Linked DNA regions of Corallococcus caeni. The protein of the gene in region 1 interacts with the protein of each later gene in a pairwise test. Links are inferred from orthologs where the notes say so. Each region holds a gene or a part of one and is shown on either strand. Other genes may lie near its edges.

The links.
Region 2: the proteins of rplA (region 1) and thrS interact in binary tests that used the Escherichia coli proteins (3 or more experiments, as listed by UniProt). The link is inferred for Corallococcus caeni from one-to-one orthologs.

Annotation. Positions count from the first base shown.
Region 1 is NZ_BTTW01000008.1:212-4,327, forward strand. Bases 1,004-3,851 are described here. They hold rplA (50S ribosomal protein L1), read left to right. Parts: upstream 1,004-1,994; coding sequence 1,995-2,708; downstream 2,709-3,851. Other genes in these bases: nusG (transcription termination/antitermination protein NusG), read left to right, coding at 1,004-1,411; rplK (50S ribosomal protein L11), read left to right, coding at 1,520-1,966; rplJ (50S ribosomal protein L10), read left to right, coding at 3,106-3,627; rplL (50S ribosomal protein L7/L12), read left to right, coding at 3,720-3,851. Outside these bases: rpmG (50S ribosomal protein L33), read left to right, coding at 69-233; preprotein translocase subunit SecE, read left to right, coding at 420-863; more of nusG, read left to right, coding at 863-1,003; more of rplL, read left to right, coding at 3,852-4,091. UniProt on the Escherichia coli protein: One of the primary rRNA binding proteins, it binds very close to the 3'-end of the 23S rRNA. Forms part of the L1 stalk. It is often not seen in high-resolution crystal structures, but can be seen in cryo_EM and 3D reconstruction models.
Region 2 is NZ_BTTW01000003.1:856,982-863,435, forward strand. The notes cover bases 1,821-4,800. They hold thrS (threonine--tRNA ligase), read right to left. Parts: upstream 4,285-4,800; coding sequence 2,356-4,284; downstream 1,821-2,355. Other genes in these bases: infC (translation initiation factor IF-3), read right to left, coding at 1,821-2,287; AABA78_RS17570 (uracil-DNA glycosylase), read right to left, coding at 4,527-4,800. Also shown: pheS (phenylalanine--tRNA ligase subunit alpha), read right to left, coding at 1-733; rplT (50S ribosomal protein L20), read right to left, coding at 857-1,204; rpmI (50S ribosomal protein L35), read right to left, coding at 1,297-1,503; more of infC, read right to left, coding at 1,601-1,820; more of AABA78_RS17570, read right to left, coding at 4,801-5,207; AABA78_RS17575 (AI-2E family transporter), read right to left, coding at 5,204-6,388. UniProt on the Escherichia coli protein: Catalyzes the attachment of threonine to tRNA(Thr) in a two-step reaction: L-threonine is first activated by ATP to form Thr-AMP and then transferred to the acceptor end of tRNA(Thr). The rate-limiting step is amino acid activation in the presence of tRNA.

The DNA.
Region 1 (4,116 bases):
GGGCACTGAGTTGCGGAGGGGAGGGCTGCTTTTGTAGCCTTCCCCTCTAGCATCTGGTGAAATGAACCATGCCTAAGGGTAACCGTTCCATCATCTCGCTCGAGTGCACCACGTGCAAAGAGCGGAACTACACGACCACGAAGAACAAGCGGAAGAGCCAGGACAAGCTCGAGCTGAGCAAGTTCTGCCCTCGGTGCCGCAAGCACACGGACCACAAGGAAGGCAAGGTCTAGGTCGTCCGTTCCATGAAGGTTTAGGCCAGTAGCTCCAACGGTAGAGCAGCGGTCTCCAAATCCGCGTGTTGGGGGTTCGAATCCCTCCTGGCCTGCCAGCTTCAGTACAGGGACCCCCGGTACCGAGCGGTGCCGGGGGTCCCTGCCTTTTCGCAGTCCCGCTTCCGCAGTCCCTCGTGAGGCACCATGGCGACGGCATCTGAGGCCAGCCAGCAGGCTAACCGCTCGGGCATCGACCCCAAGCGGCTCGTGGTCATCTTCTATCTCGTCGCCGGCATCGTCCTGGCCCTCTTCCTGGAGCACGTCTTCGGGTTGCTCTGGAGCCGGTTCGGTTGGAACGACGTGGAGCTCTTCGAAGGGCTCGGCTGGCGCGTGTCGACGCTGGTGGGCTATGTGGTCGCGCTGGCCCTGGTGCTGGCGGCCTACTTCAACCCTCGCACGCACACCCTCTCCATCGACGTGGCGTCCGAGCTCATGAAGGTCACTTGGCCTACCTGGTCGGAGACCCGCGCATCGACCATGGCCGTGGTCGTCGCCTCGCTGGTGGCGGCCGTTCTGCTCTTCTGCATCGACACCGTCGCCTACAACTTGATGGTGGAGTGGCTGCCTGCCCTGTGGGGGAAGCTGTAATGGCGAAGAAATGGTTCACGGTCCAGACCTACTCGAACTACGAGAACCAGGCGAAGAAGAACCTGGAAGAGCAGGTGCGCCTCAAGGGCCTGCAGGACCAGGATCTGATCGGTGAGATCCTCATCCCCATGGAGCAGGTCGTGGAGATGGTGAACGGCGAGAAGAAGACCACCCGCCGCAAGCTCTTCCCGGGCTACATCTTCGTCCAGATGGAGCTCAACGACATCACCGTCCACCTGGTGAAGAACACCTCCAAGGTGACAGGGTTTCCGGGCGTCGGCCAGAACGAGCAGCCCCGGCCCATGTCGGACCGCGAGGTCGAGCGCCTCACCGCGCAGGTCACCGAGGGCGCCCACAAAGCCAAGCCCAAGGTCCAGTTCGAGACCAGCGACACGGTGCGCGTCATCGACGGCCCGTTCGCGAACTTCAACGGCACCGTGGAAGAGGTCAACCCGGAGAAGGGCCGCGTGCGCGTGCTCGTCAGCATCTTCGGCCGTGCGACCCCCGTGGAGCTCGACTTCATGCAGGTGGAGAAGACCACCGGCTAGTTTCCCCAGTCTTCCGCGTCCGTCACCCGGGCGCGGATCAACGGGTGGGAGGGTCGTCCCGTCTGGCGACCCGTTGGAACCACCCTCTCGAAAGGCAGCAGTCCGCCGATGAAGAAGGTCACAGGTCAGGTCAAGTTGCAGATCCCCGCCGGCAAGGCGAACCCCGCCCCGCCGATTGGTCCCGCGCTCGGTCAGCAGGGCGTGAACATCATGGAGTTCTGCAAGCAGTTCAACGCCAAGACGCAGGCGGAGGCCAAGGAGGGTCTGATCATCCCGGTGATCATCACCGTGTATCAGGACCGCTCCTTCACCTTCATCCTGAAGACCCCTCCCGCCGCGATCCTCATCAAGAAGGCCGCGGGTCTCCACACGGAGAAGAAGAAGGGTTCGGGCGCGAAGAAGCCGGGCAAGGAGAAGGTGGGGACGATCACCCGCAAGCAGCTCGAGGAGATCGCCAACAAGAAGATCCAGGACACCACCGCCGCGTCCATCGAAGCCTGCATGAACACCATTGCTGGCACCGCGCGCTCCATGGGCATCGACGTCGTCGGCTAGCCCGCCCCATCTTTCAAGGATTCCTGCCATGGCTACCAATGGAAAGAAGTTCCGCGCGTCCAACGAGCTGGTGGACCGCAACAAGCGCTACCCTGTCGCCGAGGGCTTCGCGCTGCTGAAGAAGACGGTGGAGACCCGCGCGACGAAGTACGACCAGACGGTCGACGTCGCCATCAACCTGGGCGTGGACCCCAAGCACGCGGACCAGATGGTCCGTGGCGCCGTGGTGCTCCCGCACGGCACCGGCGCCACCGTGCGCGTGGCCGTGTTCGCCAAGGGTGAGCGCGCCACCGAGGCCGCCAACGCCGGCGCGGACATCGTGGGCGCGGAGGACCTCCAGAAGCGCATCGAGGAGGGCTTCCTCGACTTCGACACCGTCATCGCGACGCCGGACATGATGGGTATCGTCGGCCGCCTCGGTAAGGTACTCGGTCCCCGTGGCCTCATGCCGAACCCGAAGGTCGGCACGGTGACCATGGACGTCGCCAAGGCCATCCGCGACTCCAAGGGCGGTAAGGTGGACTTCCGCGCGGAGAAGGCGGGCATCGTCCACGCGAAGATGGGCAAGGCCTCCTTCGCCGCGGACAAGCTCGAGGCGAACTTCAACGCGCTGGTGGACCTGGTGATGAAGCTCAAGCCGGCCACCGCCAAGGGCGTGTACCTGAAGGGCATCGCCATCTCGACGACCATGGGGCCGGGCATCAAGCTCGACACCACGGAAATCCTGGCGCGTCACCGCTAGTCGCGGGTGTCAGGACGGGCAGGGAAGGGTGCGCTCCCTGACGGGGAGCGTCAGTCCCGTCGCCCGTAGAACATCAGCCCGATAGAAAGTGCTGGATCTTTGCGAAAGCCGGGGGTATAGGCCCCCGGCTTTTGCAATTGGAGCGCCATGTCGAGAGACGCGGCGTTTCGACCTGGTTCATGACAGCAGGGACCTGGAAGGGAGAAGACGCGTCCGTTGGGAACCGGGCAACCGGTCGGGCCGTCCATCCACTCCTGGTTCAAACGACCGCAAGGTCAGCCCTGCCGAGACTGGAGGTGCGGTGTGGTGCCTCTCGGAGGCCCCCCTCTCGCTCTGCCACTTTGGCCCAGGCATCACGCCCGACCGTCAGGTCGGGCCATGAAGGAGGTGAGTCAAGGTGCTGAAGAGCGAGAAGGAAGAGATGATCAAGGATCTTCACGAGAAGTTCACCCGGACCAAGACCGCGGTGCTCGTGGAGTCCTCCAAGGTGAACGTCGAGACCGTCACCAAGCTGCGTCGCAAGTTCCGCGAGGGCAAGGTTGAGTACAAGGTCATCAAGAACACGCTGGCGCGTCGTGCCGCTCAGGGTACGTCCGTCTCCGTGATTTCGGATGACTTCACGGGTCCCGTGGCGCTGTGCATCAGCTACGACGACGTGGTGGCTCCTGCGAAGATCCTGATGGATTTCATCAAGGACATGGAGACCATCAAGGTCCGTAGCGCCGTGGTGGACGGCAAGAAGATTGACGTCAACGGCGTGAAGGCGCTGGCGAAGATGCCGGGCCTCAACGAGCTGCGCGGGCAGTTGCTCGGCATGCTCAACCAGCCGGCAGGCAAGCTGGTTCGGACCATCGCGGCCCCCGGGTCGCAGCTCGCGCGGGTGCTGCAGGCCAACGCGGACAAGTCGCAGGGGCAGTAATCATCCCGAGAAGTTTTTCTACCGCAACCTCTTCGGTGCGGCAGCCCAGATGGGTCGCCCACCGTTAGTCAACCGCAGAAGGACACAGTTCAATGGCTGACCTGAATTCGATTGTCGACCAGCTCTCCTCGCTCACCGTCATGGAAGCGGCCGAGCTCGTGAAGCAGCTTGAGGCGAAGTGGGGCGTTTCCGCCGCCGCCGTGGCCGTTGCCGCCGCGGGCCCTGCCGCCGCCGCCGCTCCTGTCGAGGAGAAGACGGAGTTCAACGTGGTGCTGGCGAACGCCGGCGCCAACAAGATCAACGTCATCAAGGAGATCCGCGCCATCACCGGCCTGGGCCTGAAGGAGGCCAAGGACCTGGTCGAGGGCGCGCCCAAGACGGTCAAGGAAGGCGTCAACAAGGACGACGCCAAGAAGATCAAGGACCAGCTCGTCGCGGCTGGCGCCACCGTCGAGATCAAGTAGTTCTGTACAGGGGCTGCCCTGTTCT
Region 2 (6,454 bases), on another replicon or contig:
CCTTCACGAACGCGTCCAGCGTCCCCTTCAGCTCCGCGAAGCTCACGTCCTTGTCCACCAGCAGGCCTTCCACCTGGTGGAACATGGGCGTGTGCGTGATGTCCGAGTCGCGCCGGTACACCCGGCCCGGCATCACCGCGCGGATGGGCGGCTTGCGCGACAGCATGTGCCGCACCTGCACCGGCGACGTGTGCGTGCGCAGCAGCGACGGGCTGTCCGCCTTCTTCGCGTGGCCCAGGCTGGGCTCGTCCACGTAGAACGTGTCCTGCATGTCCCGCGCGGGGTGGTCCTTGGGCAGGTTCAGCGCCTCGAAGTTGAAGTAGTCGAGTTCAATCTCCGGCCCGACCGCGACCTCGAACCCGAGCCGCGCGAACGTGCGGACGATGTCCTCCAGCGTGCGCGACACCGGGTGCCGTCCACCCGGCGGCACCGCGCGCCCGGGCAGCGTCACGTCCAGCTTCGGGCCCTTCAGCTGGGCCTCCAGCGCGGCCTCCTCGGCGCGCCGCGTGGCGTCCGCCAGGAGCTGCTCCAGCTCCGCCTTGACGATGTTGGCGATCTCTCCCAGGGCGCGCCGCTCGTCCGGGGGCAGCTTGCCCATGCCCCCCAGCACCGCGGACAGCTCACCCTTCTTGCCCAGGTAGCGGATGCGCAAAGCCTCCACCTGCGAGGGCTCCGACACGCCGGAGATCTCCTGGCGCGCCGCGTCCGCCAACGCCTGCAACCGGTCTCGCATGGTCCTCTTCCCGCCTTCCATTCACGCCCCGGACGCCTCAAGCGCCGGGCAAGAAAAAGGGCCGCCCCCTGGTGGAGGCAGCCCGTTTCAGCTTCGGGGGCCGGCGTCACCGCCGGCCGTGTCTCAGGCTGCCTTCGCGATGTTGGCGATGGCGGCAAAGCCCGCGGGGTCCGCGATGGCCAGATCGGACAGGACCTTGCGGTCCAGGTTGATCTTCGCCTTCGCCAAGCCGGCGATCAGCTTGGAGTAGGACAGGCCCACGGTGCGGGCGGCCGCGTTGATGCGGACGATCCACAGCGAGCGGAAGTTGCGCTTGCGCACCGCGCGGTCGCGGGTGGCGTAGTCCAGGGCGCGCTCGACGGCCTGGTTCGCACGGCGGTAGCAGTTCTTGCGACGGCCGCGGAAGCCCTTGGCAAGCTTGAGAATGCGATTACGACGACGACGAGCCTTGAATCCCTTTTTGACGCGCATGACACACTCCTGACTTCTGGAAGGGGGCCCCGGGGCGCTGGCTTCACGCCGCTCCGCCAGGACTCACGATTGGTTCAAACCCGAGGAACGACTCAGGCGCCGTAGGGGAACAGCTCCTTGATGACCTTCTTGGCGTCCATGTCGCGCAGGTGGCCCGTGCCACGGTTGCCGCGCTTCTGCTTGGGCGTCTTGGAGAAGGTGAACAGGTGCTTGCTGAACGCCTTGCCGAACTTCACCTGGCCGCTCTTCTTCACGTGGAAGCGCTTCTTCGCGGCGCTGCGGGTCTTCAACTTGGGCATGATCCCAAACCTTCCTTCTGCCTGTCGGCCGGCAGTCTTCGTGACTGACGGCGGACCGGGGCACACGGTCCCCGGACGCTTTGGGCGGAAGCCTCTATCACTCTTTTGCCGCGACGGGGGCAGGATTTCCTACAGCCGACGCGGAAACGACCGCCGCGGCGACCGCCGGCCTGCCTTCCTGCTTCCTGGCGGCCGCCTCCACCGCCTGGCGGGCGAGCTCCCGGGCGCGCTGGGCCACCTTCGGGTTGGGAGCCAGGATCATGAACATCTGGCGCCCCTCCATCCGGGGGTTCTGCTCCACCACCGCGATTTCCTTCAGGTCCTTCGTCACGTCGTCCAGGATCGCGCTCCCCAGCTCCTTGTGGGTGATTTCACGACCCCGGAACTGGATGGTGATCTTCGCCTTGTTCCCCTCCTCCAGGAACCGGCGGACGTTGCGGACCTTGAACTCGTAGTCGTGCTCCTCCGTCTTGGGGCGGAGCTTCACCTCTTTCAGGTGGACCACGACCTGCTTCTTCTTCGCGTCCGAGGCCTTCTTCTTCTCCTCGTACTTGAACTTGCCGTAGTCCATGATCTTGCAGACCGGCGGCTTCGCCATGGGGGAGATCTCGACGAGGTCGAGACCGTCCGCCTGGGCGCGCGTCAGGGCTGATTCCAGGGACATGACCCCGAGCTGCTCGGCGTTCGGTCCGACGACGCGGACCTCCCGGGCTCGGATACGGCGATTGGTTCTCTGATCGCGGACGATGGGAGGACCCTCCGACGGCTCGGGGACTGAGGGCATGCCTCAATCCCCGGAAGTCGCGCAAGTAGTCCAGCCCAGACGGGGAGTCAAGCCCCCCGCACTGCCGTTCAGGGCAGCGCGGCTTCCCTGGCCAGGAGGGCCTCGAAGTCGGCGTACTTCATCGTCTTCAGGTCCTCACCGCCGTAGCGGCGGGGGGCCACGGCGCCGGCCTCCACCTCGTTGTCGCCCACCACCAGGGTGAAGGGGACCTTCTGCATCTGGGCTTCGCGGATCTTCGCGTTGAGCGTCATGCCGCGCTCGTCCAGCTCCACCCGGAAGCCCTTGGCGCGCAGGTCGTCGCGCACCTTGCGGGCGTAGTCCAGCTGCCGGTCCGCCACGGTGACCAGGGTGGCCTGCACCGGGGCGAGCCACGCGGGGAACGCGCCGGCGAAGTGCTCGATGAGGATGGCGGTGAAGCGCTCGAAGGAGCCGAAGATGGCGCGGTGGAGGACCACCGGGCGGTGCTCGGCGTTGTCCTCGCCCACGTAGGTGAGGTCGAAGCGCTCCGGGGCCAGGTAGTCCAGCTGCATGGTGCCCAGCTGCCACTTGCGGCCGATGCTGTCGGAGACGGCGAAGTCGATCTTCGGGCCGTAGAAGGCGCCGTCGCCGGGGGCCAGCTCGTACGGCAGGCCCAGCGACTCCAGCGCCGCCTTGAGGCCGCCTTCCGCGCGGTCCCAGAGCGAGTCGTCGCCCAGGCGCTGCTCGGGGCGCGTGGACAGCTTCACCGCGTAGGTGAGGCCCACCGCCTTGTAGACGCGGTCCAGCAGCTGCACGAAGCGCCGCACCTCGTCGGTGATCTGGCTCTCCATGCAGTAGATGTGCGCGTCGTCCTGCGCGAACTGGCGCACGCGGGTGAGGCCGCCCAGCGAGCCCGCGGCCTCGTTGCGGTGGAGCACGTCCTGGGTGTGCAGGCGCAGGGGCAGGTCGCGGTAGCTGTGCTTCTTGAAGCCGTAGAACAGGTGGTGCGACGGGCAGTTCATCGGCTTGAGGGAGAAGTCGTGCTCGCCGGACTCGCTGTCGAGCACCAGGAACATGTTCTCCTTGTACTTGCCCCAGTGGCCGCTCGTCTCCCAGAGGCCCTTGTTGAACATCAGGGGCGTCTTGATCTCCACGTAGCCGTCACCGGCCGTGAGCGAGCGCATCCAGTTGGACAGCGTCTGGTAGAGCGTGGTGCCCTTCGGCGTCCAGAAGGCGGCGCCCGGCGAGTACGGGTGGAAGTGGAAGAGGTCCAGCTCCTTGCCCAGCTTGCGGTGGTCGCGCTTCCTCGCCTCCTCGATGCGCGTGAGGTACGCGTCCAGCGCCTTCTTGTCGAAGAAGGCGGTGCCGTACACGCGCTGGAGCATGGGGTTGCGGTGGTCGCCGCGCCAGTACGCGCCGCTGGAGGAGAGGATCTTGATGACGCCGATCTTCCCGGTGCTGGGCGCGTGGGGCCCCAGGCAGAAGTCCACCCAGTCGCCGTGGGTGTAGAGCGTGAGCGTCTTGGCGCCCTTGGCGGCGATGTCCTTGACGATCTCCACCTTGAACTTCTCGCCCTTCTCCTCGAAGAGCTTGATGGCGTCCTCCATGGAGATTTCCGTGCGGACGAACGGCATGTCCTGCTTGAGCTCCGCGTTGGCGGCCGCTTCGATCTTCTCCAGCTCCTCCGGGGTGAAGGGCTTCTCGCGGAAGAAGTCGTAGTAGAAGCCCTCCTCCGTCGCGGGACCGATGGTCACCTGCGTGCCGGGGAACAGGCGCTGCACGGCGCTGGCCACCACGTGCGCGGCGTCGTGGCGGATGAGGTCCAGGCCTTCCGGGCTCTTGGACGTGAAGATCTGCAGCTTCGCGTCCTCGTCGAGCGTGCGGGCCAGGTCCATGTCCTGACCGTTGACCCGGGCGAACAGGGCCGCCTTCGCGAGCCCCACACCGATGCTGCCCTTCACGAAGTCCGCGATGGTCGTGCCCCGGGCGGTCTGCTTCTGGCTGCCGTCGGGGAGCGTCACCGTGATGGATTCGGACATGGCGGAAAACCCCTGCGCTGGAAAAAAGTACGGGCGGCAGGCTTTTGAGAAAGCCGGCCGCCCGCGAGATGGAACACTTACTGATGATGGGTCGTAGTGGGATCGAACCACTGACCCCTACCGTGTCAAGGTAGTGCTCTACCGCTGAGCTAACGACCCGTCGTGCGGATGGGCGCGGGGAATAACAGCGGGCTCCCACACCTGTCAAGGAACATGAGCGCGGGCCCTTCTCTTCCCCGCGTTCACGTCTCCAACAACGCGCGGACGCGTTTCAACACCGCGTCGAACATGGCGGGGGTGAGCCTCCCCGTCTGGGTGTTCTGCTGGCTGACGTGGTAGCTGCCCACGAGCCACCGGCCGTCCGGCAGCCGGAACTCGGCGCCATGCCCGAAGGCGGGACGGGGCGTGGGCAGGGCCCCCCCGGTGCGGGCCACCGAGGCCAGCGCGGCGTTCCACCCGATGGCCCCCAGGGCGAGCAGCACCCGGCCGGGCAACAGCGCCATCTCCCGGTCCAGGAACGGCGCGCAGCGGGCCAGCTCCTCCGGCAGGGGCTTGTTGTCCGGCGGCGCGCACCGGCCGGCGGCGACGATGAAGGCGTCCGTCAGCTTCAGCCCGTCGTCCCGGCGCTCGCTGTGGGCCTGGTTCGCGAAGCCCGCCCGGTGCAGGCCCGCGAAGAGGAAGTCGCCGGAGCGGTCCCCGGTGAACATCCGCCCCGTCCGGTTGGCCCCGTGCGCGGCGGGCGCCAGACCCACGATGATCAGCCGGGCCCTGGGGTCTCCGAAGCCGGGGACGGGCCTCCCCCAGTAGTCCCAGTCGCGGTAGGCGCGCCGCTTCACGCGGGCCACCTCCTCCCGCCAGGCCACCAGCCGGGGGCAGGCCCGGCACGCGACAATCTCCTGGTGCAGCTTCTCCAGCTTCGTCACGGCCCCTGTACGCTCCCCTTGTAGAGCTGCGTGCGGCGGTAGCGCTGGATGACGACGCTGAGGACGACCTTGAGGATGGCGCTGGCGGGCACGGCCAGCAGGATGCCCACGAAGCCGAACAGCTCCCCGAAGGCGAGCACGGCGATGATGACCGCCACGGGGGCCAGGCCCACCTTCTCCCCCACGACGCGCGGGGTGATGACGAAGCCCTCGGCCAGCTGCCCGATGATGAAGGTCGCGGCCACCACGGCCAGCTGCCAAGGCCCCTGCCACGACAGGAGCACGCCCAGCACGGCCAGCACCACGCCGATACCCGTGCCCAGGTAGGGCACCATGTTGCCGAAGCCCGCGATGAGGCCAATGGCGATGGCCAGGTCGATGCGCGCCACGGACAGCCCCACCGCGTAGAGCACCGACAGGATGGCGCCCACGGTGAGCTGGCCCTGCACGAAGGCGGAGAGCACCTCGTCCACCTCGCGGAAGCGCTGGCTCACCAGCGCCACGGAGCGGCGCGGCAGCAGGTCCTGGATGCGGCCCATGAGGCGCGGGTAGTCCTGGAGGAAGAAGAACGCCAGCACCGGCACCACCGACAGTCCCAGCAGCGTGGCCGCGAAGCGCGCGGTGTTGCCGGCGAAGCTCGCCACCAGCCGCGCCGCCGTGGGGCCCGCGCTCTGAATCAGCTCGGAGGCCTTCTCCCCCAGCTCCGCGGTGCGCTGGCTCACCAGGTCCGGCAGCGACACGCCCAGCAGCGACTCCACCTGCGGCACCACCTGGGTGCTGGCGCGCTGGAAGAAGCCGGGCAGCTTCGCCGCCTCGTCGCGGAACACCGGCACCAGGTACAGGCCCGCGCCCACCAGCAGGAGCGTGCCCGCGAAGAAGAGGATGGACGTGCCCCAGGTGCGGTCCACGCCGCGCTTCTCCAGGAGCGTGACGAGCGGGTTGAACGCGTACGCGCCCGTCAGCGCCAGCAGCACCGGCACCGCCACCCCGCCGAACACGGACAGGAGCGCGAACACCAGCGCCAGCGAGCCCACCATCACGCCGGACCAGACGAAGTCGACCCGGCGGGCCTCCGCCTCGTCCAGGGCCGAGGGGTCGCCGGCCGGGGGCACGGGCTCCGGGTGCACGACGTGCAGCACCGGGGAGACTTCCAGGGTCGCCGCGGGCTGGGGAACCTTCACCGCGCGCTCACTGCCTCTCTTGCGACGTCCGATGACCGCCTCCTGTCCCCTCCCATCCTACGGCGT